One region of the Pseudomonas sp. FSO-7 genome, then DNA from elsewhere that is predicted to be linked to it. Evidence: predicted binding sites of a transcription regulator. Region 1 holds the regulator's gene; each other region holds the start of a gene.
The links. The regulator FliA, encoded in region 1, starts transcription of late flagellar genes. The targets are predictions, from matches to a motif close to CTAAAGTTTNNNNNNNNNNNGCCGNTAA.
Positions count from the first base shown of each region.

Region 1 (6,519 bases):
GATCGACAACAGGATGTGGTCGCCCTCCTGCTCGGCGGCCAGGATCACCTTGCCGCTGCGGACCTTGCCCGAGGCTTCGCGCTCTTCCGGCGACTCGATGCCGTGGTCGACCGCGTTGCGCACCAAGTGGACCAGCGGGTCGGCCAGGGCCTCGACAAGGTTCTTGTCGAGGTCGGTCTCTTCGCCCACCAGTTCCAGGTTGATTTCTTTCTTGAGCTGGCGAGCCAGGTCGCGAACCAGGCGCGGGAAGCGCCCGAAGACTTTCTTGATCGGCTGCATCCGGGTCTTCATGACCGCGGTCTGCAAATCGGCCGTGACCACGTCGAGGTTCGACACGGCCTTGGACATGGCTTCGTCCTGGCTGTTGAGCCCCAGGCGCACCAGACGGTTACGCACCAGCACCAGTTCGCCGACCATGTTCATGATCTCGTCCAGGCGTGCGGTGTCGACCCGAACGGTGGTCTCGGCTTCGCTGGCCGGTTTTTCCGCTGGCGCAGCCGCCGGAGCTCGGGCGGCTGCCGGGGCAGCAGCGGCAGGCTTGGCGGGCTCGGCCTTGGGTTCCGGTGCCTTGGCAGCGGGTTTTGGCGCAGCCTTGGCCGCTGGCGCAACGGTGGTGGCAGCAGGCGCAGCGGCAGCTGTACCGACTTCGCTGAACTTGCCCTTGCCGTGCAGCTCATCGAGCAGGGATTCGAATTCGTGGTCGCTGATCAGGTCGCTGCCAGCGGCAGCGGCGGCAGGCTTGGCCGGGGTCGGTGCCGAAGCGATGGCCGAATCCAGTGCGTCAACGGCAAAGGTGCCCTTGCCATGCAACTGGTCGAGCAACGCTTCGAATTCGTCGTCGGTGATGTCGGAGCTGTCGCCCGCCGCTTTCGGGGCGGCCGGGGCCGTCGGCGGGACGACCGCATCCGGCGCGAACTGGCCCTTGCCGTGAAGCTGGTCGAGCAGCGACTCGAACTCGGCATCGGTGATTTCATCGCTGGCAGCCCCGGCGGCTTGCGCAGCAGGTGCAACCTGAGCGGCTGGCGCTTCGGCCTGGGCCTTGACGGTATTCAGGGAGTCCAGCAGCTGTTCGAATTCGTTATCGGTGATGTCGCCCGATTCTTCGACGACCGGCTCTTCAACCACCGCTTCGGCAACCGGCGCCGCTTCGTCAGCCGATTGCGGCTCGGCCAGGCGTGCCAGCGCGGCGAGCAACTCAGGAGTGGCAGCGGTGATCGGCGAACGCTCGCGCACCTCGCTGAACATGCTGTTGACCGCATCCAGCGCTTCGAGCACCACGTCCATCAGTTCCGAATCAACGCGACGCTCACCCTTGCGCAGGATGTCGAACACGTTCTCGGCAATGTGACAGCACTCCACCAGCTCGTTGAGCTGGAGGAAGCCGGCGCCTCCTTTTACAGTGTGGAAACCGCGAAAAATTGCATTGAGCAGATCCGCATCATCTGGTCGGCTTTCCAGCTCGACCAGCTGTTCGGACAGTTGCTCTAGAATCTCGCCGGCCTCAACCAGGAAATCCTGAAGGATCTCTTCATCGGCGCCGAAGCTCATTAATGGCTGCTCCTAAAACAGGGCTAAAACTCAGAATCCAAGGCTGGACAGCAAATCGTCCACATCGTCCTGACCGGACATAACGTCTTCTCTTTTATCGGCATGAATTTGCGGACCTTCACCCTGAGAGAGATGTTTTTGTGGATCTTTTTCAGCAAGCATCGCTTCACGGTCGTGTTCGATGCCTGCAAAGCGGTCGACCTGGCTGGCCATCAACACCAGTTTGAGCAGGTTGCTTTCCACTTCGGTGACCAACTGGGTCACACGCTTGATCACCTGGCCGGTCAGGTCTTGATAGTCCTGGGCCAGCAGAATGTCGTTGAGGTTGCTTGCCACGGCGCGGTTCTCGGTGCTGCTGCGCGCCAGGAAACCGTCGACCCGACGGGCCAGCTCCCGAAACTCTTCAGCACCGACTTCGCGACGCATGAACCGGCCCCAGTCGGTGCTCAAGGCCTGAGCCTCTTCGCTCAGGCCGTTGACCAGCGGCGTCGCGCTCTCCACCAGGTCCATGGTGCGGTTGGCCGCGGCTTCGGTCAGCTTGACCACATACCCCAGGCGCTCGGTGGCGTCGGTGATCTGGGAGACTTCCTCGGCCTGCGGCATGTGCGGGTCGATCTGGAAATTGACAATCGCGCTGTGCAGTTCACGCGTGAGCTTGCCCACTTCCTGATACAGACCGCGGTCACGGGTCTGGTTGAGCTCATGGATCATTTGAACCGCATCGCCAAAACGACCTTTTTCAAGGCTGTCGACCAGTTCGCGGGCATGTTTTTTCAGGGTCGATTCGAAATCGCCCATTGAAGATTCGTTGTCCATAGCTCCCCCGTGGCGCCGTTAACCGATGCGTTCGAAGATTTTTTCGATCTTCTCTTTCAACGCCTGGGCCGTGAAGGGTTTGACCACATAGCCGTTTACACCGGCCTGGGCCGCTTCGATGATCTGCTCGCGCTTGGCTTCGGCAGTGACCATCAGCACCGGAAGGTGCTTGAGTTTTTCGTCGGCACGCACCTGGCGCAGCAGGTCGATACCGGTCATGCCCGGCATGTTCCAGTCGGTAACCAGAAAATCGAAGTTGCCACTGTGCAACATCGGGAGCGCAGTGGTCCCGTCATCTGCTTCGGCCGTGTTGGTGAACCCAAGGTCACGCAACAGGTTTTTAATGATCCGCCGCATCGTTGAGAAGTCATCAACGATGAGGATTTTCATGTTCTTGTCCAATTCGACCTCCAAGCAGTCTTAAACGCGCCCAGCACCTGGACGCGCCATTTCAATCAATCCGGCACAACACTCGACAACGGTCTGGAGCACAACGGATGGAGACTGGCGCAGTACCTGCCAGGCCAGCCTCGTCGCAGTGTCCCCACACTGCCTGTCAACGCGCTCGCCACTCCCCCAAACGCCCCCGCAAACGGGCCGCGCACTGGCTGTGTAACTGGCTGACCCGCGATTCACTGACCCCCAGGACCTCACCGATTTCCTTGAGGTTCAGCTCTTCGTCGTAGTACAGCGCCAAGACCAGCCGCTCACGCTCCGGCAAATTGGCAATCGCCTCCGCCAGCGCGCTCTGGAAACGCTCATCTTCCAGGTCACGCGACGGCTCCATGTGAGCACTCGCGTTATCCTCGTGCAGCCCTTCGTGTTCGCCGTCCTGCAACAGGTCGTCGAAACTGAACAGGCGGCTGCCCAAGGTATCGTTCAAAATCCCGTAATAATCGTCGAGACTCAACTGGAGTTCGGCCGCAACTTCGTGATCTTTAGCGTCACGCCCGGTTTTCGCTTCAATTGCGCGAATCGCGTCACTGACCATACGGGTATTGCGGTGCACCGAACGCGGCGCCCAATCGCCCTTGCGGACTTCATCGAGCATCGCCCCGCGAATGCGAATACCGGCATAGGTCTCGAAACTGGCGCCTTTGCTGGCGTCGTATTTGTTCGACACTTCAAGCAGGCCGATCATGCCGGCCTGGATCAAGTCCTCGACCTGGACACTGGCCGGCAACCGCGCCAGCAAGTGGTAGGCGATACGCTTGACCAATGGCGCGTAACGCTCGATCAGTTCGTATTGGGCGTCCCGTGCCGATTTTTTGTAGAGATGGTTGTAACCGCTGGCTGTCATAGCACGGGCCCTGCTGTTTGTTGCACAAGACGCTCGACGAAAAATTCCAGATGCCCGCGGGGGTTGGCCGGCAGGGGCCAGGTATCGACCTTCTGGGCGATCGCCTTGAACGCCAGCGCGCACTTGGAACGTGGAAAAGCTTCATAAACGGCACGTTGCTTCTGGACGGCCTTGCGTACGCTTTCGTCGTACGGCACGGCGCCGACGTATTGCAGGGCGACGTCCAGGAAGCGATCGGTGACCTTGGTCAACTTGGCGAACAGGTTGCGTCCTTCCTGCGGGCTCTGGGCCATGTTGGCCAGGACGCGGAAGCGGTTCATGCCATAGTCGCGGTTCAGCAGTTTGATCAGGGCGTAGGCGTCGGTGATGGACGTCGGTTCGTCGCAGACCACCAGCAGCACTTCCTGGGCGGCGCGGACGAAACTGACAACCGAGTCGCCGATGCCGGCGGCAGTGTCAATCACCAGCACATCGAGGTTGTCGCCGATGTCGCTGAAGGCCTGGATCAGGCCCGCATGCTGCGCCGGGGTCAGGTGAACCATGCTCTGGGTGCCGGAGGCAGCGGGCACGATGCGAATCCCGCCCGGCCCCTGCAAGAGCACGTCGCGCAGTTCGCAACGGCCTTCGATCACGTCCGCCAGGGTGCGTTTGGGGGTAAGCCCCAGCAGCACGTCGACGTTCGCCAGGCCCAGGTCGGCGTCCAGCAGCATGACCCGTCGGCCAAGCTCTGCCAGAGCCAGGGACAAGTTCACTGACACGTTAGTCTTCCCGACGCCACCTTTGCCGCCGGTCACCGCGATCACCTGTACGGGATGCATGCTGCCCATGTTCGTTCTTTACCTTGTCTTCTTAGACGGAGGCCACATTACTGGCTGCGCGTTCGCATAAGGAACAATGCATGGCAGACCATCGATGTAGGTACAAAAAATATTCATGATTACCTCAGCCGACCTGTTTGGTCGGGCTGTGGTAGATGTCAGCGAACATGTCAGCCATGGCTTCTTCGCTGGGTTCTTCCTGCATTTGCACACTCACGGCACGACTGACCAGTTGATGACGGCGCGGCAGATGCAAATCATCCGGGATCCGCGGCCCATCGGTCAGGTAGGCCACCGGCAGTTCATGACCGATCGCCAGGCTCAACACCTCGCCCAGGCTGGCCGTTTCGTCCAGCTTAGTCAGGATGCAGCCGGCCAGCCCGCAGCGTTTGTAGCTGTGGTACGCGGCGGTTAGAACCTGTTTCTGGCTGGTGGTTGCCAACACGAGATAATTTTTTGACTTGATGCCGCGTCCGGCCAGGCTTTCGAGCTGCATGCGCAGGGCCGGATCGCTGGCTTGCAGGCCCGCGGTATCGATCAGCACGACGCGTTTGCGCAGCAGCGGTTCCAGCGCCTGGGCCAGGGATTGGCCCGGATCCACATGGGTCACCGACACATTGAGGATCCGGCCCAGGGTCTTGAGTTGTTCCTGGGCACCGATGCGGAAACTGTCCATGCTCACCAGGGCGATGCTCTGGGCGCCGTACTTGAGCACATAACGGGCGGCGAGCTTGGCCAGGGTGGTGGTCTTGCCCATGCCGGCAGGGCCGACCATGGCAATCACCCCGCCCTCTTCCAGTGGCTCGACTTCCGGCGTGGCGATCATCCGCGCCAGGTGCGCCAGCAACATGCGCCAGGCCTGGCGCGGCTCTTCGATACCATTGATCAGCGCCAGCAGGTCCCGGGACAACGGGCCGGACAAGCCGATGCGTTGCAGGCGACGCCACAGGTTGGCCTGGGCCGGACGGCTGCCTTGCAACTGGTTCCAGGCCAGGGAGCCGAGTTGGACTTCCATCAGCTCGCGCAGGCTGTTGAGTTCGAAGCGCATCGAGTCCAGGGTGCGCGGGTCGACTCCGCGGGCAGGCGCGGCGGGTGCCGGCTCCGGACGACGTGGTTCGGCCTTGGCCTGCTCGATCAGCGGCTCGGCAGCGGTCAACGGCAGGCCGGCGGTCAGCGGCTGACCGGCGAACAATTGACGATTGGTGCCTGCGGCACCCTCGCCTTCGCTGCTGCGCAGGCTCAGTTCGGCCTGGGCGCTGGCGATGCGCGATTGGGTCTTGCGCAGCTCATCTTCGAGTTCCATGTTCGGAACCCGTGGGGCCAGCGCAGACAGTTTGTAATCCAGGGCCGCCGTCAGCTCGACACCGCCGGCGATACGACGGTTGCCAATGATGGCTGCTTCAGCGCCCAGCTCGTCACGAACCAGTTTCATGGCCTGACGCATGTCGGCGGCGAAAAAACGCTTCACTTGCATAAACCACTACCTCAGCCGTTGGGCCCTACTGTCGCAACGATGGTCACTTGCTTGTTGTCCGGTATTTCCTGGTACGCCAGCACATGCAGCCCCGGGACCGCGAGGCGCCCGAATCGCGAGAGCATCGCGCGAATCGGACCGGCCACCAGCAGGATCACCGGTTGGCCTTGCATCTCTTGCCGCTGGGCTGCTTCGATCAACGAACGCTGCAGCTTCTCGGCCATGCTTGGCTCCAGCAGAACACCCTCTTCCGAGCCTTGTCCTGCCTTCTGCAGACTATTGAGCAATATCTGTTCCAACCTTGGCTCCAAGGTGATCACAGGCAGCTCAGACTCAGTGCCTACAATGCTTTGGACGATTGCACGGGACACGCCGACCCGAACCGCAGCCACCAAGGCGGCGGTATCTTGACTCTTGGAAGCGTTGTTGGCGATGGCCTCGGCGATACTGCGTATGTCGCGCACGGGCACTTGTTCGGCCAGCAGCGCCTGCAGCACCTTGAGCAACTGCGACAACGAAACCACGCCCGGCACCAGCTCTTCAGCCAGCTTCGGCGAGCCTTT
Region 1 is NZ_CM184193.1:1,856,596-1,863,114, reverse strand. It holds gene AC515T_RS08200 (chemotaxis protein CheA) at 1-1,548, opposite strand, end outside; gene AC515T_RS08195 (protein phosphatase CheZ) at 1,579-2,364, opposite strand; gene AC515T_RS08190 (chemotaxis response regulator CheY) at 2,383-2,754, opposite strand; gene fliA (RNA polymerase sigma factor FliA) at 2,921-3,664, opposite strand; gene fleN (flagellar synthesis regulator FleN) at 3,661-4,491, opposite strand; gene flhF (flagellar biosynthesis GTPase FlhF) at 4,607-5,956, opposite strand; gene flhA (flagellar biosynthesis protein FlhA) at 5,968-6,519, opposite strand, start outside.

Region 2 (6,519 bases), 3.1 Mb from region 1:
TCAGCCCCTTGGGCTTTTTCGACCGTGAGCTGGTGGCCTCGGTGCTCGACAACTGCATCAACAACGCTATTCGCCATGCGCGTCAGGCGCTGCTGATCAGCGTGAGTGATGAGGCCGGGCAACTGGTGCTGACCATCAATGACGACGGCGACGGTTACCCGCCGCAGATGATCGAGCGTCAGGCCGAGTATGTGCAGGGCATCAACCACAGCAGCGGCAGCACCGGGCTGGGCCTGTACTTCGCCGCGCGAATCGCCGGGCTGCATCAGCGCGGCGGTGTGAGCGGGCGGACCGAGATTGCCAATGGCGGGGTGTTGGGCGGTGGGGTGTTCCGGCTTTACCTGCCCTGAACATGCCTGCGCAATAGCCCTACCAACATAAGTCCCCCTGTGGGAGCGAGCTTGCTCGCGATGGCGTCGGGTCAGCCAACACGCGTGCTGACTGATACACCGCCATCGCGAGCAAGCTCGCTCCCACAATGTATTCCAAAAGCTTGGGGTTTATTGTCCTAGGGCGCTTGATATTCCGAACAGCCGGAGCCTATTTTGTACGGGTTGCCGTTCGCGGCTCGCACATAACAAGGATTGCGTCATGACGACCGATGGCCAGCGTTCACTCGCGCAGCGACTGACGGGCATTGATGAGATTGAATGTGTCACGCCGGATTTGAACGGCGTGCCGCGGGGCAAGGTGATGACCGCCGAGGGTTTCCTCGAAGGCCGGCGGTTGCAGCTGGCGCGGGGCGTGCTGCTGCAATGCATCATGGGTGGTTATCCGCCATCGCGTTTCTACGGCAGCGACGACGGCGACCTGGCGCTGGTGGCCGACCCGAAACAGATCCACCGTCTGCCCTGGAGCCAACAGCCCCGTGCCTTGGCGATCTGCGACGCCGACGAACTGACCGGTGACAGCTCCCGGCTCTCGACGCGCGGCCAGCTCAAGGCCGTTGTCGCACGCTATGCCGCCCTTGGCCTGGCGCCGGTGGTGGCGACCGAGCTGGAGTTCTTCGTGTTCGCCCCCAATCCGGACCCGGCCCAGCCGTTCCAGCCGCCGATGGGCCTGGATGGCCGTCGCGAAGACGGCCACTCGGCGTTCAGCGTCAGTTCCAACAATGGCCTGCGCCCGTTCTTCAGCGAAGTCTATGCCTGCATGGCGGCGCTGGGCTTGCCTCGCGACACCTTCATGCATGAAATGGGCGTGAGCCAGTTCGAGATCAATCTACTCCACGGCGACCCGCTGTTGCTGGCCGACCAGACCTTCCTGTTCAAGCACCTGCTCAAGGAAGTGGCCCTCAAGCACGGCCTGACCGTGGTCTGCATGGCCAAGCCCCTGGCCCATACGGCGGGCAGTTCGATGCATATCCACCAGAGCGTCGTCGAGACGGGCAGCGGCCGCAACGTCTTCAGCGACGAAGCGGGCGAACCGACGGCCACTTTCCGGCATTTCATCGGGGGGCAACAGGCGTGCCTGGCGGACTTCACCGCGTTGTTCGCGCCGAACGTGAACTCCTACCAGCGGCTGTGCCATCCGTTCGCCTCACCGAACAATGCCTGTTGGTCCCATGACAATCGTTCGGCCGGGCTGCGGATTCCCGCCAGCTCGCCGATGGCCCGGCGGGTCGAGAACCGCTTGCCCGGGGCCGATGCCAACCCCTACCTGGCGATTGCCGCCAGCCTGGCCGCCGGGCTGTATGGGATCGAACATTGCCTGGAGCCGAGCGCGGCGATCCAGGGCGAATTCGAAGTGCCGGACAATCTGTCGCTGCCATGTACCTTGCATGCCGCCCTGGAGCGTCTGAAGCGTAGTCATCTGGCGAAGGAACTGTTCGGCACGGAGTTCATCGAAGGCTACATCGCTTCCAAGACCCTGGAGCTGACCAGCTTCTTCGATGAAATCACCCCCTGGGAGCGACGTGTCCTGGCGGCCCAGGCATAAAGAACCGCCGCATTCGGGCTATCTTCAACAGATAGCCCTTACTCACCGCAAGGAGCCGCTCGGAACGCCGATGCGCCAAATCTGGAAACCTTTTCGAGCGCTTTATTTCGCCTCGCTGATGATGTTGATCGGCTCGGGCCTCTTGAGTACTTACCTGGCCTTGCGCCTGGCCGCCGACCATGTGGACAGCCTCTGGGTCGGTGCACTGATGGCCGCCAACTATTTCGGCCTGGTGCTGGGGGGCAAGATCGGCCACCGGCTGATCGCCCGCGTCGGGCACATCCGCGCCTATTCGGCCTGCGCCGGGATCGTCGGGGCGGCAGTGCTGGGCCATGGCCTGGTGGACTGGCTGCCGGCGTGGATCGTGCTGCGGATGATCGTCGGCCTCGGCATGATGTGCCAGTACATGGTCATCGAGAGCTGGCTCAACGAACAGGCCGATGCCAAGCAACGCGGGGTGGTGTTCAGCGGCTACATGATCGCCTCGTACCTGGGGCTGGTGCTGGGCCAGTTGATTCTGGTCATGCACCCGGCCCTGGGCTTGGAACTGCTGATGCTGGTGGCGCTGTGCTTCGCCCTGTGCCTGGTACCGGTGACGCTGACCCGGCGGATTCACCCGGCGGCGTTGCATCCGGCGCCCATGGAGCCGCGTTTCTTCATCAAGCGTGTGCCGCAGTCATTGAGTACGGTGCTGGGCTCCGGGTTGATCGTCGGTTCGTTCTATGGCTTGGCACCGCTGTACGCCTCCCAGCAGGGCCTGTCGACCGAGCAGGTCGGTCTGTTCATGGGGAGCTGCATCTTTGCCGGACTGTTGGTGCAGTGGCCCCTGGGCTGGCTGTCTGACCGTTACGACCGGGCGCTGCTGATCCGCTGCTTTGCGCTGGTCCTGACGATCTGTGCGCTGCCGTTGGCGATTCTTCCGACGGTGCCGTTGGAGGTGCTGTTCGTCGCCGGGTTCTTCTGTTCGCTGGTGCAGTTCTGCCTGTATCCGCTGGCGGTGGCGTTTTCCAACGACCACGTCGAAGCCGATCGAAGGGTGTCCCTGACCGCGATGCTGCTGGTGACCTATGGCGTTGGCGCCAGTATCGGGCCGCTGGTGGCGGGTGTGCTGATGAAGATGTTCGGCAGCCAGATGCTCTACGGCTTTTTCGCCTTCTTCGCCTTGGTGCTGGTGTGGCGGATCCGGCCGAAAGCGGTGACCAACTTGCATCAGGTCGATGACGCGCCGCTGCATCACGTGGCAATGCCGGACAGCATGTCGAGTTCGCCTTTGGTGGCGTGCCTTGATCCACGGGTAGATGAGCAGGTGGTGCAGGAGCAGATGCAGGCGCCGATCAATCCGGAGGTGGAGCCCGAGCCCGCCACCGAAACCGCGGCGGCAGCTGAAGCGCAGGAGCCTGAAGCCCCCAGCTTTACCCAGGCCAGGCCTTGAAACGGGCATGAAAAAAACGGGCAGTCACCGCAAGGGACTGCCCGTTTTTTTATGGCTCGACGATCAGAGGTCGTCTTTATCGAAGCGCCGGGCTTCACGCTGGAGCTGGTAGACGAACCGCTCGACCTGCCGTTGCACCAGGCCACTGATGTTGTGGAAGCGAACGCCGGCGAACGTGGTGTTGAATCTTTCTTCGAAATGCAGGTAACGCAGCTCGACCGGGGCGATCATGTTGCCAAACGGCAAGGCGGCGATGAAGCGCTCGTACACCTGGCCCAATTGCAGGCGTTGGGTGATGTCACCGTCGAAACGCAGCTTGCAACCGGTGGCGGAAATGTCCAGCAGCTTGCCTTCCACGGGGGACTTGAGTTTGTCGCCGCCCAGTTCAACACTCACAAGCTGGGCAAGTTTCAGGGCGGCGCGGAAGGCATTGCGGCGTTGGTGGTAGACCACTTCGTCGGGCAGGGCGCCGCGATAGCAGCGACCGTCGCTGGACTCATCGATGGTCAATGGACCCTTGCCGTCCCAGGCGATGCGCACGCCGTCATGGAAGCCTTCGACGCGAAACGGTTCGCCGGCCAGCAGGAAACGCTCGCCGTCCCGAGGAATCATTTCATCCAGGGCGATGGAGTTGGTCTCGCGATCGACATTGACCAGATAGCTCTGGAAGCGCTGGGTACGTTCATGGAAGGTAATGATCAGCGGGTCGTGGCTATCTTGCAGCATCCGCAGGTTGCCGGAGATTTCCAGTGGCGTGGTGAGGACCTTGGGGGGCTGCGGAGCATCATCCGCGTTTGAGGCATTGAACACGGTGGGTCAATCTCCAGGCAAAATACGACTACGAATGGCCAGCATTTTGCCAGCATGTGCCGCGCGTTGATAGAGCGAAGGCATGGTTCGTTTCATGCCTGGCTGAGCGGGCGGTGCTTGACCATTCGGGCCGTCGAACCGCTAGCGTCATACAGCGTCGGGATCTCGCCACCGTTGAGAATGCGCAACTGGTTGGCGGTGGCGGCCTGCTGCATCAGGATCGACTGGCCGTTGCGGGCGTTGGTCGCCTGGCATTGGGCGAGCAGGTCGTTGAGCACTTTGCTCTGGGACCGCAATTGATCGCCGAGGGTCGACTGGTTGGCCAATTGCTCAAGGCCGTCAGGACTGGCGGGCAGGTTGAGGCTGGCGAGGATCTCGCTGCGCTTGCGGCCATGCTGGTCGAGCAAGATGATCAGTGCCTGTTTCTGCGCCAGGATATTTTCCAGCAAAGGCATGTCACGACCGTGCAGGGCCACGGATTCGGCCTGCAATAGCTCCAGCAATTGTTGCGCTGGAACGAAGTCGTCGATGATCAGTTGCAATAAATGAGTGTCGTGCATGGCTGGCCTTGGGTCTTAGCGTCCAAAAGCCTCGCGCAGGCGGCGGCCTAGCGCTGGGCTTCGAAGTTGAGCAGTTTGCTGGCTACGCGGTTGCTGTCGACTTTGTAGCTGCCATCGGCGATGGCTGCTTTCAACTCGGCCACGCGGGCGTTGTCGACGACAGGTTGATCGCGCAGCTTGTCAGTGACCTTCTGCAACTGCTGAGCCTCATTGCTGAGGTGTACCGACTCCCCGTTGCTGACCTTTTCGGCTGGCGTGGACAGCGGCGCGGATTTGTCGGTTTCGACAGTTTCCTTGGTGGCGCTGGTACGCGTAGTGCCTGTCAGCGGTGAAGAGCTGTTTAAACGATTGAAATCGATGACCATGGTAAAAAACCTCTGGGTATTTGGACGCTTGCCATGTTTTCGGCCATCCCCAAAAAAACTTTAGGCTCATTTATTCAATGAACGTGCGCACGTCTGCGCTTGCCTTTGCGTAAGGCACAGTCTAGGGAACACCGGGATCAAGCGCCAGCTTTCTACCTCCTCTACCCGATCACTACATCGCCACTTCCACTTGGCCTGGGGCCATCACCTGCGCCTTGATGACGCGCTGGGAATTAAGGTTTTTTACCCGTATCTGTTCACGCATGCCGCCGTTGGCCAGGGCCTCGCCAGGCATCCGCACGGCCAGGGAGCCGCTGCGGGCGGTGATGACCACCTGGTCGCCCTTGCGGACCACTTCGGCCTGTTCCAGATGCACCAGCGTCACGACCTGGTCGGCGACCATTGGTCGGACAAGTTTCTGCCCGATGGCCTGATCGACAGAGGTCAGGAAACCCTGGGTGATCTGGCTGATGTCCCGCTCGCGCAATATCACGTCCTGGGGCTCGACGATCCCGGCCCGCTTGAGTGGACGCGTGGTGGTGACAATGTCCCGGAACAGGCGCACCTGAGCGGGCACGAACACCGTCCAGGGCGCGGCGCTGTCGCAACGAACCTTCACCGTGACGCGGCCCAGGGGCCGGGCCGGGCTCTCCAGCGACGCAGTCAATTCCTTGTCACACATGGACATGCGCAAGCGGGGGTCGAGCTGGTTGACTTCGATTTCGTAACGACCTTCGGTTTGACTGGTTGCCAGGTAGTCTTCTACGGTGAATTCAAGAAAGCCCTGAGTGACGCCGATAAGGAGATCAGGCAAGGTAACCGGAACCGCCGCAAGGGCAGGACCGCCCGAAGTGAACAGGCAGGCAGCCAGCAGTGCACCGAGCCAGTGGCGGCAGTGAGTGGTCAGGCGTCGAGAAAATGTCGTTTGTGCGTTCATGCCGGTTCAATAGCAAGCCCCGTGCCGTTTAGTGATGAATGCGCGTCGGACACATTAGCGTTAGGTAGGAGTCAGGGCATGGCGGGAGTAATGGATTCGGTAAACCAGCGCACTCAGCTGGTCGGTCAGAATCGCCTGGAGCTGTTGTTGTTCCGTCTCGACGGCCAACAAATGTATGGGATCAACGTATTCAAGGTCCGCGAGGTGCTGCAATGCCCCAAGCTGACCCTGATGCCCAAGTCCAGCCCCGTCGTGTGCGGTGTGGCCAATATCCGGGGTGCGACCATCCCGATTCTCGACCTGGCGATGGCGACCGGTTCCGGCCGGTTGCTGGACCAGAGCAATCCGTTCGTGATCATCACCGAGTACAACACCAAGACCCAGGGGTTCCTGGTGCGCTCGGTGGAGCGCATCGTCAACATGAACTGGGAAGAGATCCATCCACCGCCCAAGGGCACCGGCCGCGATCACTACCTGACG
Region 2 is NZ_CM184193.1:4,985,704-4,992,222, reverse strand. It holds gene AC515T_RS21790 (sensor histidine kinase) at 1-350, shown strand, start outside; gene AC515T_RS21785 (glutamine synthetase family protein) at 694-1,935, shown strand; gene AC515T_RS21780 (MFS transporter) at 2,006-3,367, shown strand; gene AC515T_RS21775 (flagellar brake protein) at 3,431-4,177, opposite strand; gene AC515T_RS21770 (flagella synthesis protein FlgN) at 4,270-4,737, opposite strand; gene flgM (flagellar biosynthesis anti-sigma factor FlgM) at 4,785-5,102, opposite strand; gene flgA (flagellar basal body P-ring formation chaperone FlgA) at 5,275-6,039, opposite strand; gene AC515T_RS21755 (chemotaxis protein CheV) at 6,118-6,519, shown strand, end outside.
Region 2: a site for FliA is predicted at 5,139-5,166, ahead of flgM (flagellar biosynthesis anti-sigma factor FlgM). Genes of this name have one in related genera too.

Region 3 (6,519 bases), 3.2 Mb from region 1:
TAGCGATGCTTTTATTAACCACCGACCTTATTTTCCAACCCACTCACTGAGCATGAATATTCCATGAGTATTAACCATGAACAAACCTTTGAAGACCATCACCAACCCCATGACCCTTATCGCCATATTCGCAACTTTATCCGAAACGTCCGCGGCGATTTCCCTGCCTTTCCTGGATGACCAGGATCGTGAGTATTACCTCTGGTTCCTGATCAGCTTTCCTTTTTATCTATTGCTGCTTTTTTTCATCACCCTGAACTTCAATTATCGTTCCTTGTATTCACCTTCGGATTTTCGCAAGAGCAAACACTTCATAAAGACCATGGATGACGCGACCTCTCGGCGCAGACGAATGCTACGCCGGACGGGCAAGGACCAACGGCGGCGGCCGATAAGCTTTCATCGACCCAGGCATGAATCGCCGGACACCCTTTGCATCCTATGCCGCCAATCCCAACGCCTGATCGAGACCTGTCGATTGGAGCATTTGAAGCACCCCGGCATCGTCGTGTACGTCATCTACCACCACGCAGACCTTGCAGCCCACGGGCAGGATGAATGAGCGGTCAGGAGGCAGCGCCGCAGCAAATAGGGGGTACGCACAAACAGAAGGCAAAAAAAACGGCCTGCTCAAGGCAGGCCGTTTTTTTGATAGCCAGGGTCAGAACAGCTTGCGACCCTTGTTCGCCGCGATGCGCATGCGCAGGGCGTTGAGCTTGATGAAGCCCGCCGCGTCGGCCTGGTTGTAGGCACCGCCGTCTTCTTCGAAGGTCGCGATGTTGGCGTCGAACAGCGACTCGTCGGACTTGCGCCCGGTGACGATCACGTTGCCCTTGTACAGCTTCAGGCGTACCACGCCATTCACGTGAGCCTGGGAGGCATCGATCATTTGCTGCAGCATCAGACGCTCAGGGCTCCACCAGTAGCCGGTGTAGATCAGGCTGGCGTACTTGGGCATCAACTCGTCCTTGAGGTGGGCCACTTCGCGGTCCAGGGTGATCGATTCGATCGCCCGGTGGGCGCGCAGCATGATGGTGCCGCCCGGGGTTTCGTAGCAGCCGCGGGACTTCATGCCGACATAGCGGTTCTCGACGATGTCCAGACGACCGATGCCGTGTTCGCCGCCGATGCGGTTCAGGGTCGCCAGCACGGTGGCCGGGCTCATTTCCACGCCGTCCAGCGCGACGATATCGCCATTGCGATAGGTCAGCTCCAGGTATTGCGGGGTGTCTGGGGCCTTCTCCGGGGAGACGGTCCAGCGCCACATGTCTTCTTCGTGCTCGGTCCAGGTGTCTTCCAGCACGCCGCCTTCATAGGAGATGTGCAGCAGGTTGGCGTCCATCGAGTACGGGGACTTCTTCTTGCCGTGGCGCTCGATCGGGATCGCGTGCTTCTCGGCGTAGTCCATCAGTTTTTCACGGGACAGCAAGTCCCACTCACGCCACGGGGCAATGACTTTCACGCCCGGCTTGAGGGCATAGGCGCCCAGCTCGAAACGCACCTGGTCGTTGCCTTTGCCAGTGGCGCCGTGGGAAATGGCGTCAGCGCCGGTTTCGTTGGCGATTTCGATCAGGCGCTTGGCGATCAACGGACGGGCGATGGACGTACCCAGCAGGTACTCGCCTTCGTAAACGGTGTTGGCGCGGAACATCGGGAACACGAAGTCGCGGACGAACTCTTCGCGCAGGTCATCGATGTAGATCTCTTTGACGCCCATGGCCTGGGCCTTGGCGCGTGCAGGTTCGACTTCTTCGCCCTGCCCCAGGTCAGCGGTGAAGGTCACCACTTCGCAGTTATAAGTGTCCTGCAGCCACTTGAGGATCACCGAAGTGTCCAGGCCGCCGGAATACGCCAGAACGACCTTGTTTACGTCCGCCATGCCATCACTCCACGGGTTGTACGGAAAGCCGGGAAGTCTAACGTCCAGCGCGGATAATTTACAGGGGCGCGACAGCTTATGACGACGAAGCGACAGATTATGTCGAGTGCGCGACGGTCAACCCGGTTCAGGACGTCCGCGCAGCGGTGGAAGCGGGCGTCGGGATCGGTGCCTTGGCGGGAGCGGCGACCGGCGCCGGGACCTTGGCTGGAGCCGCAGCGGGCGCTGGCTGCGGTGCTGGTGCCGGTGCTTCAACCGGCGCGCCACGCTCCAGGCGCACGACCACGCGACGGTTCTTGGCCCGGTTGGCGGCGTTGGTATTGGACACCAGGGGATAACGCTCGCCATGGAACCGCAGTGTGATCTGTGACTCCTGAAAACCATTGGCCTTGAAGAAGTCCTGGACCGCCAGGGCCCGGCGACGCGACAGTTCACGGTTGGTCAGGCGGTTGCCGCTATTGTCAGAGTGACCGTCGAGCTCGACACGATTGACGCTCGGGTCGGCCTTGATGAAGTCGAGCATCACCTGCAACTGGGCCTTGGCCTGAGCATCGAGCTCGACCCCTTCGCCGGGAAAACCGATTTGAGTTTGCTTAATCTGCTCGAAATTCTTCGGTAACAGTTTCGCCACGCAGCCTTGGTAGTCACTGAAGGCCTTATTGAAGCGCACCGGCAACAATCGGACTTCCGAAACCCGCCCATCCTCGGTGTTGCGCCGCACCACAGGGCTGCGACCCTCCATCAGCCCACTGATCAAGCGACCGGCCTGGACCTGGGAGCTGTTGAACAACACGTCGCCACTGCCGATCCTGACCGACCCCAGGTTGATATCGCCGCGCCCCGGTTGCCACGGTGCGGCGGCCGCCAGCAGGGTGGCCGAACCGCCACCCAGCATCGGGTTATAGCTCTTGAGGCGGAACGTGGCCTGTTCGCCCGCCCGGCGCACGAATTCGCCGCTGCCGAAATCGGTGATCGGCTGGCTCAGTCGGCACTCGAACTTGTCGCCTTCGACCGTCCACTCAATGCTCTCCAGACGGGTCTGGAAAGTGAGCGCCATGGCGGGAAGGCTGGCAAACACACTGAGCAAGGCTAGATAACGCTGGCGCACGGGAGGCTCCACTGACTTTTATACAAAGATCGACGCCTGCTTGAGGGCACGACGCCTGTCCGGGGCACTGCACGGATTCGTGGCACACCTGTAGGAGCTATCGGTAAGTTGTGGCAGAACTTGATAGCGGGTGCCTGAATCGGTCTTTTCCGGTAGCATTCCCCAGAGTTTGACCCGCCTGGAAGCCCCCCAATGTCCGACCGCCTGACCCTGCTGCGTCCCGACGACTGGCATATTCATCTTCGCGATGGTGCTGTGTTGACCCATACCGTCGCCGATGTCGCGCGCACCTTCGGGCGCGCAATCATCATGCCTAACCTGGTTCCACCCGTGCGCAACGCCGCCGAGGCCGATGGCTATCGCCAGCGTATCCTCGCCGCGCGCCCGGCTGGCAGCCGCTTCGAACCGCTGATGGTGCTTTACCTCACCGACCGCACCCAGCCCGAAGAGATTCGCGACGCCAAGGCCAGCGGTTTTGTCCATGCCGCCAAGCTGTACCCCGCCGGCGCGACCACCAACTCCGATTCCGGTGTCACCAGCATCGACAAGATCTTCCCGGCGCTGGAGGCCATGGCCGAAGTCGGCATGCCGTTGTTGATCCATGGTGAAGTCACCCGGGGCGACGTCGACGTGTTCGACCGCGAGAAGATCTTCATCGACGAGCACATGCGCCGCGTCGTGGAGCGTTTCCCGACCCTCAAGGTGGTGTTCGAACACATCACCACCGGCGATGCCGTGCAGTTCGTCAACGAGGCCCCGGCCAACGTCGGCGCGACCATCACCGCCCATCACCTGCTGTACAACCGCAACCACATGCTGGTGGGCGGGATCCGGCCGCACTTCTATTGCCTGCCGATCCTCAAGCGCAATACCCACCAGGAAGCCCTGCTGGACGCCGCCACCAGCGGCAGCGCCAAGTTTTTCCTCGGCACCGACTCGGCGCCCCACGCCCAGCACGCCAAGGAAGCGGCCTGCGGTTGCGCCGGTTGCTACACCGCCTATGCCGCCATCGAGATGTACGCCGAGGCGTTCGAACAGCGCAATGCGCTGGAAAAACTCGAAGGTTTCGCCAGCCAGCATGGTCCGCGCTTCTATGGCCTGCCGGTAAACACCGATCGTATTACCCTGGTCCGTGACGAATGGACCGCCCCCGTCAGCCTGCCCTTCGGCGAGCAGACCGTCATCCCGCTGCGCGCCGGTGAAAAACTGCGCTGGCGCCTGCTGGAGGAAAACGCGTGAGTGAAGATCATTTCGACGACGAACTGGACGGCAACGGTGGCTCGGGCGGCGCCCGTCATCCCATGGCCGCGCGGTTCCGTGGCTACCTGCCGGTCGTCGTCGATGTAGAAACCGGTGGTTTCAATTCCGCCACCGACGCCTTGCTGGAAATCGCCGCGACCACCATCGGCATGGACGAAAAAGGCTTTGTGTTCCCTGACCACACCTATTTCTTCCGTGTCGAACCGTTCGAAGGCGCCAACGTCGAAGCCGCGGCCCTGGAGTTCACCGGGATCAAGCTCGATCACCCGTTGCGCATGGCGGTCAGCGAAGAAACGGCCCTGACCGATATCTTCCGTGGCGTGCGCAAGGCGCTCAAGGCCAACGGTTGCAAGCGGGCGATCCTGGTCGGTCACAACAGCAGCTTCGACCTGGGCTTCCTCAACGCCGCCGTCGCGCGCCTGGACATGAAGCGCAACCCGTTCCATCCGTTCTCCAGCTTCGACACCGCGACCCTGGCGGGCCTGGCGTATGGCCAGACCGTCCTGGCCAAGGCCTGCCAGGCGGCCGACATCGATTTCGATGGCCGTGAAGCCCACTCGGCCCGCTACGACACCGAGAAGACCGCCGAGCTGTTCTGCGGCATCGTCAACCGGTGGAAAGAGATGGGTGGCTGGCAGGATTTCGACGACTGACATCGGCGCCAGATCCAACCCTTGTGGCTCTTGTGGCTCTTGTGGCTCTTGTGGCGAGGGAGCTTGCTCCCGCTGGGCTGCGAAGCGGCCCCTTTTTTTTGCGATTGCTGCGCAATCGAGCGGGAGCAAGCTCCCTCGCCACAGGGTCGCAGATTAGCCAGTGATCTGGCTTGAAACACCCATAAAAAAACCGGCCATCGAGGGCCGGTTTTTTTATGCCGTGTGCGCTTACAGCTTGTCGCTGTGCTCGCCCAGATAAGCGGCAACGCCTTCAGGCGAAGCGGTCATGCCCTTGTCGCCTTTTTTCCAGTTGGCCGGGCAGACTTCGCCGTGCTCTTCGTGGAATTGCAGCGCGTCAACCAGACGGATCAGCTCTTCCATGTTACGGCCCAGCGGCAGGTCGTTGATAATCTGCGAACGGACAACGCCCTTGTCGTCGATCAGGAACGCGCCACGGAAGGCCACGCCGCCTTCGGACTCAACGTCGTAGGCCTTGGCGATTTCGTGCTTCATGTCGGCAGCCATGGTGTATTTCACCTGACCGATACCGCCATTGTTGATCGGGGTGTTGCGCCAGGCGTTGTGAGTGAAGTGCGAGTCGATCGAAACGGCGACCACTTCAACGTTGCGCGCCTTGAAGTCGTCCATGCGGTGATCCAGTGCGATCAGCTCGGACGGGCAGACGAAGGTGAAGTCCAGCGGATAGAAGAACACCAGACCGTATTTGCCTTTGATGGCCGAGGACAGGGTGAAGCTGTCGACGATTTCGCCGTTGCCGAGGACGGCTGGAACGGTAAAGTCTGGGGCTTGTTTGCCTACGAGTACGCTCATTGGATATCTCCTGATGTAATAGCGTGAAAACAAGGTCCGGGCCAGCCTGCCACCCTCAGGCGACAGCCCTGTGACACGAACCCGCTTGCAAGGGCCGACCATCATACACCGCGCATTTGGGCTGTCTTCAACCGTTTTTCGGTGGTATCGAAAAATCGCCGCCCCGCTGCGTGCCGACTTCGTTGTCCGGGAAAAACCGTTCGTCAGCCTGACATCGCTCTGGCACAAGACCTTGAGAAACCACTTTGACAATCATTCTCGTTAACATTAAGATCCGTCTCAATTGAGTCACAACCAGCGACGGTTCTCACTTATGTATGTATGCCTCTGCACTGGCGTCACCGACGGACAAATCCGCGAAGCGATCTATGAAGGTTGCTGCAGCTATCGCGAAGTCCGCCAGGCCACCGGCGTAGCCAGCCAATGCGGCAAATGTGCCTGCCTTGCCAAGGAAGTGGTGCGTGAAACCCTCGCCAAGGTGCAAACGGCACAGGCCTCGATCCCCTACCCCGTAGAATTTACCGCCGCGTAAAGACAGCTTTTCAAAGGAACCGGACTCAATGTCCGGTTTTTTTATGCCTGTAAATCAAATGCTTAGCGTCCAGACGCGGAACACAAACATTCTTATTCCGATTAATTTTCATTTATTATTCAATAACTTAGGTTTGACACCAATAAATACGCGGCTCAAACTCCGCCCTATACACAGCTATTACAGGGCAGGCCCCATCATGAAAGGCGACATTACAGTCATCCAGCATCTCAACAAGATCCTTGCCAATGAGCTG
Region 3 is NZ_CM184193.1:5,102,552-5,109,070, forward strand. It holds partial or broken gene AC515T_RS22345 (hypothetical protein) at 77-334, shown strand; gene AC515T_RS22350 (argininosuccinate synthase) at 662-1,879, opposite strand; gene AC515T_RS22355 (flagellar protein MotY) at 2,007-2,987, opposite strand; gene pyrC (dihydroorotase) at 3,180-4,226, shown strand; gene rnt (ribonuclease T) at 4,223-4,900, shown strand; gene AC515T_RS22370 (peroxiredoxin) at 5,129-5,731, opposite strand; gene AC515T_RS22375 (bacterioferritin-associated ferredoxin) at 6,045-6,263, shown strand; gene bfr (bacterioferritin) at 6,463-6,519, shown strand, end outside.
Region 3: a site for FliA is predicted at 3,085-3,112, ahead of AC515T_RS22355 (flagellar protein MotY). Genes of this name have one in related genera too.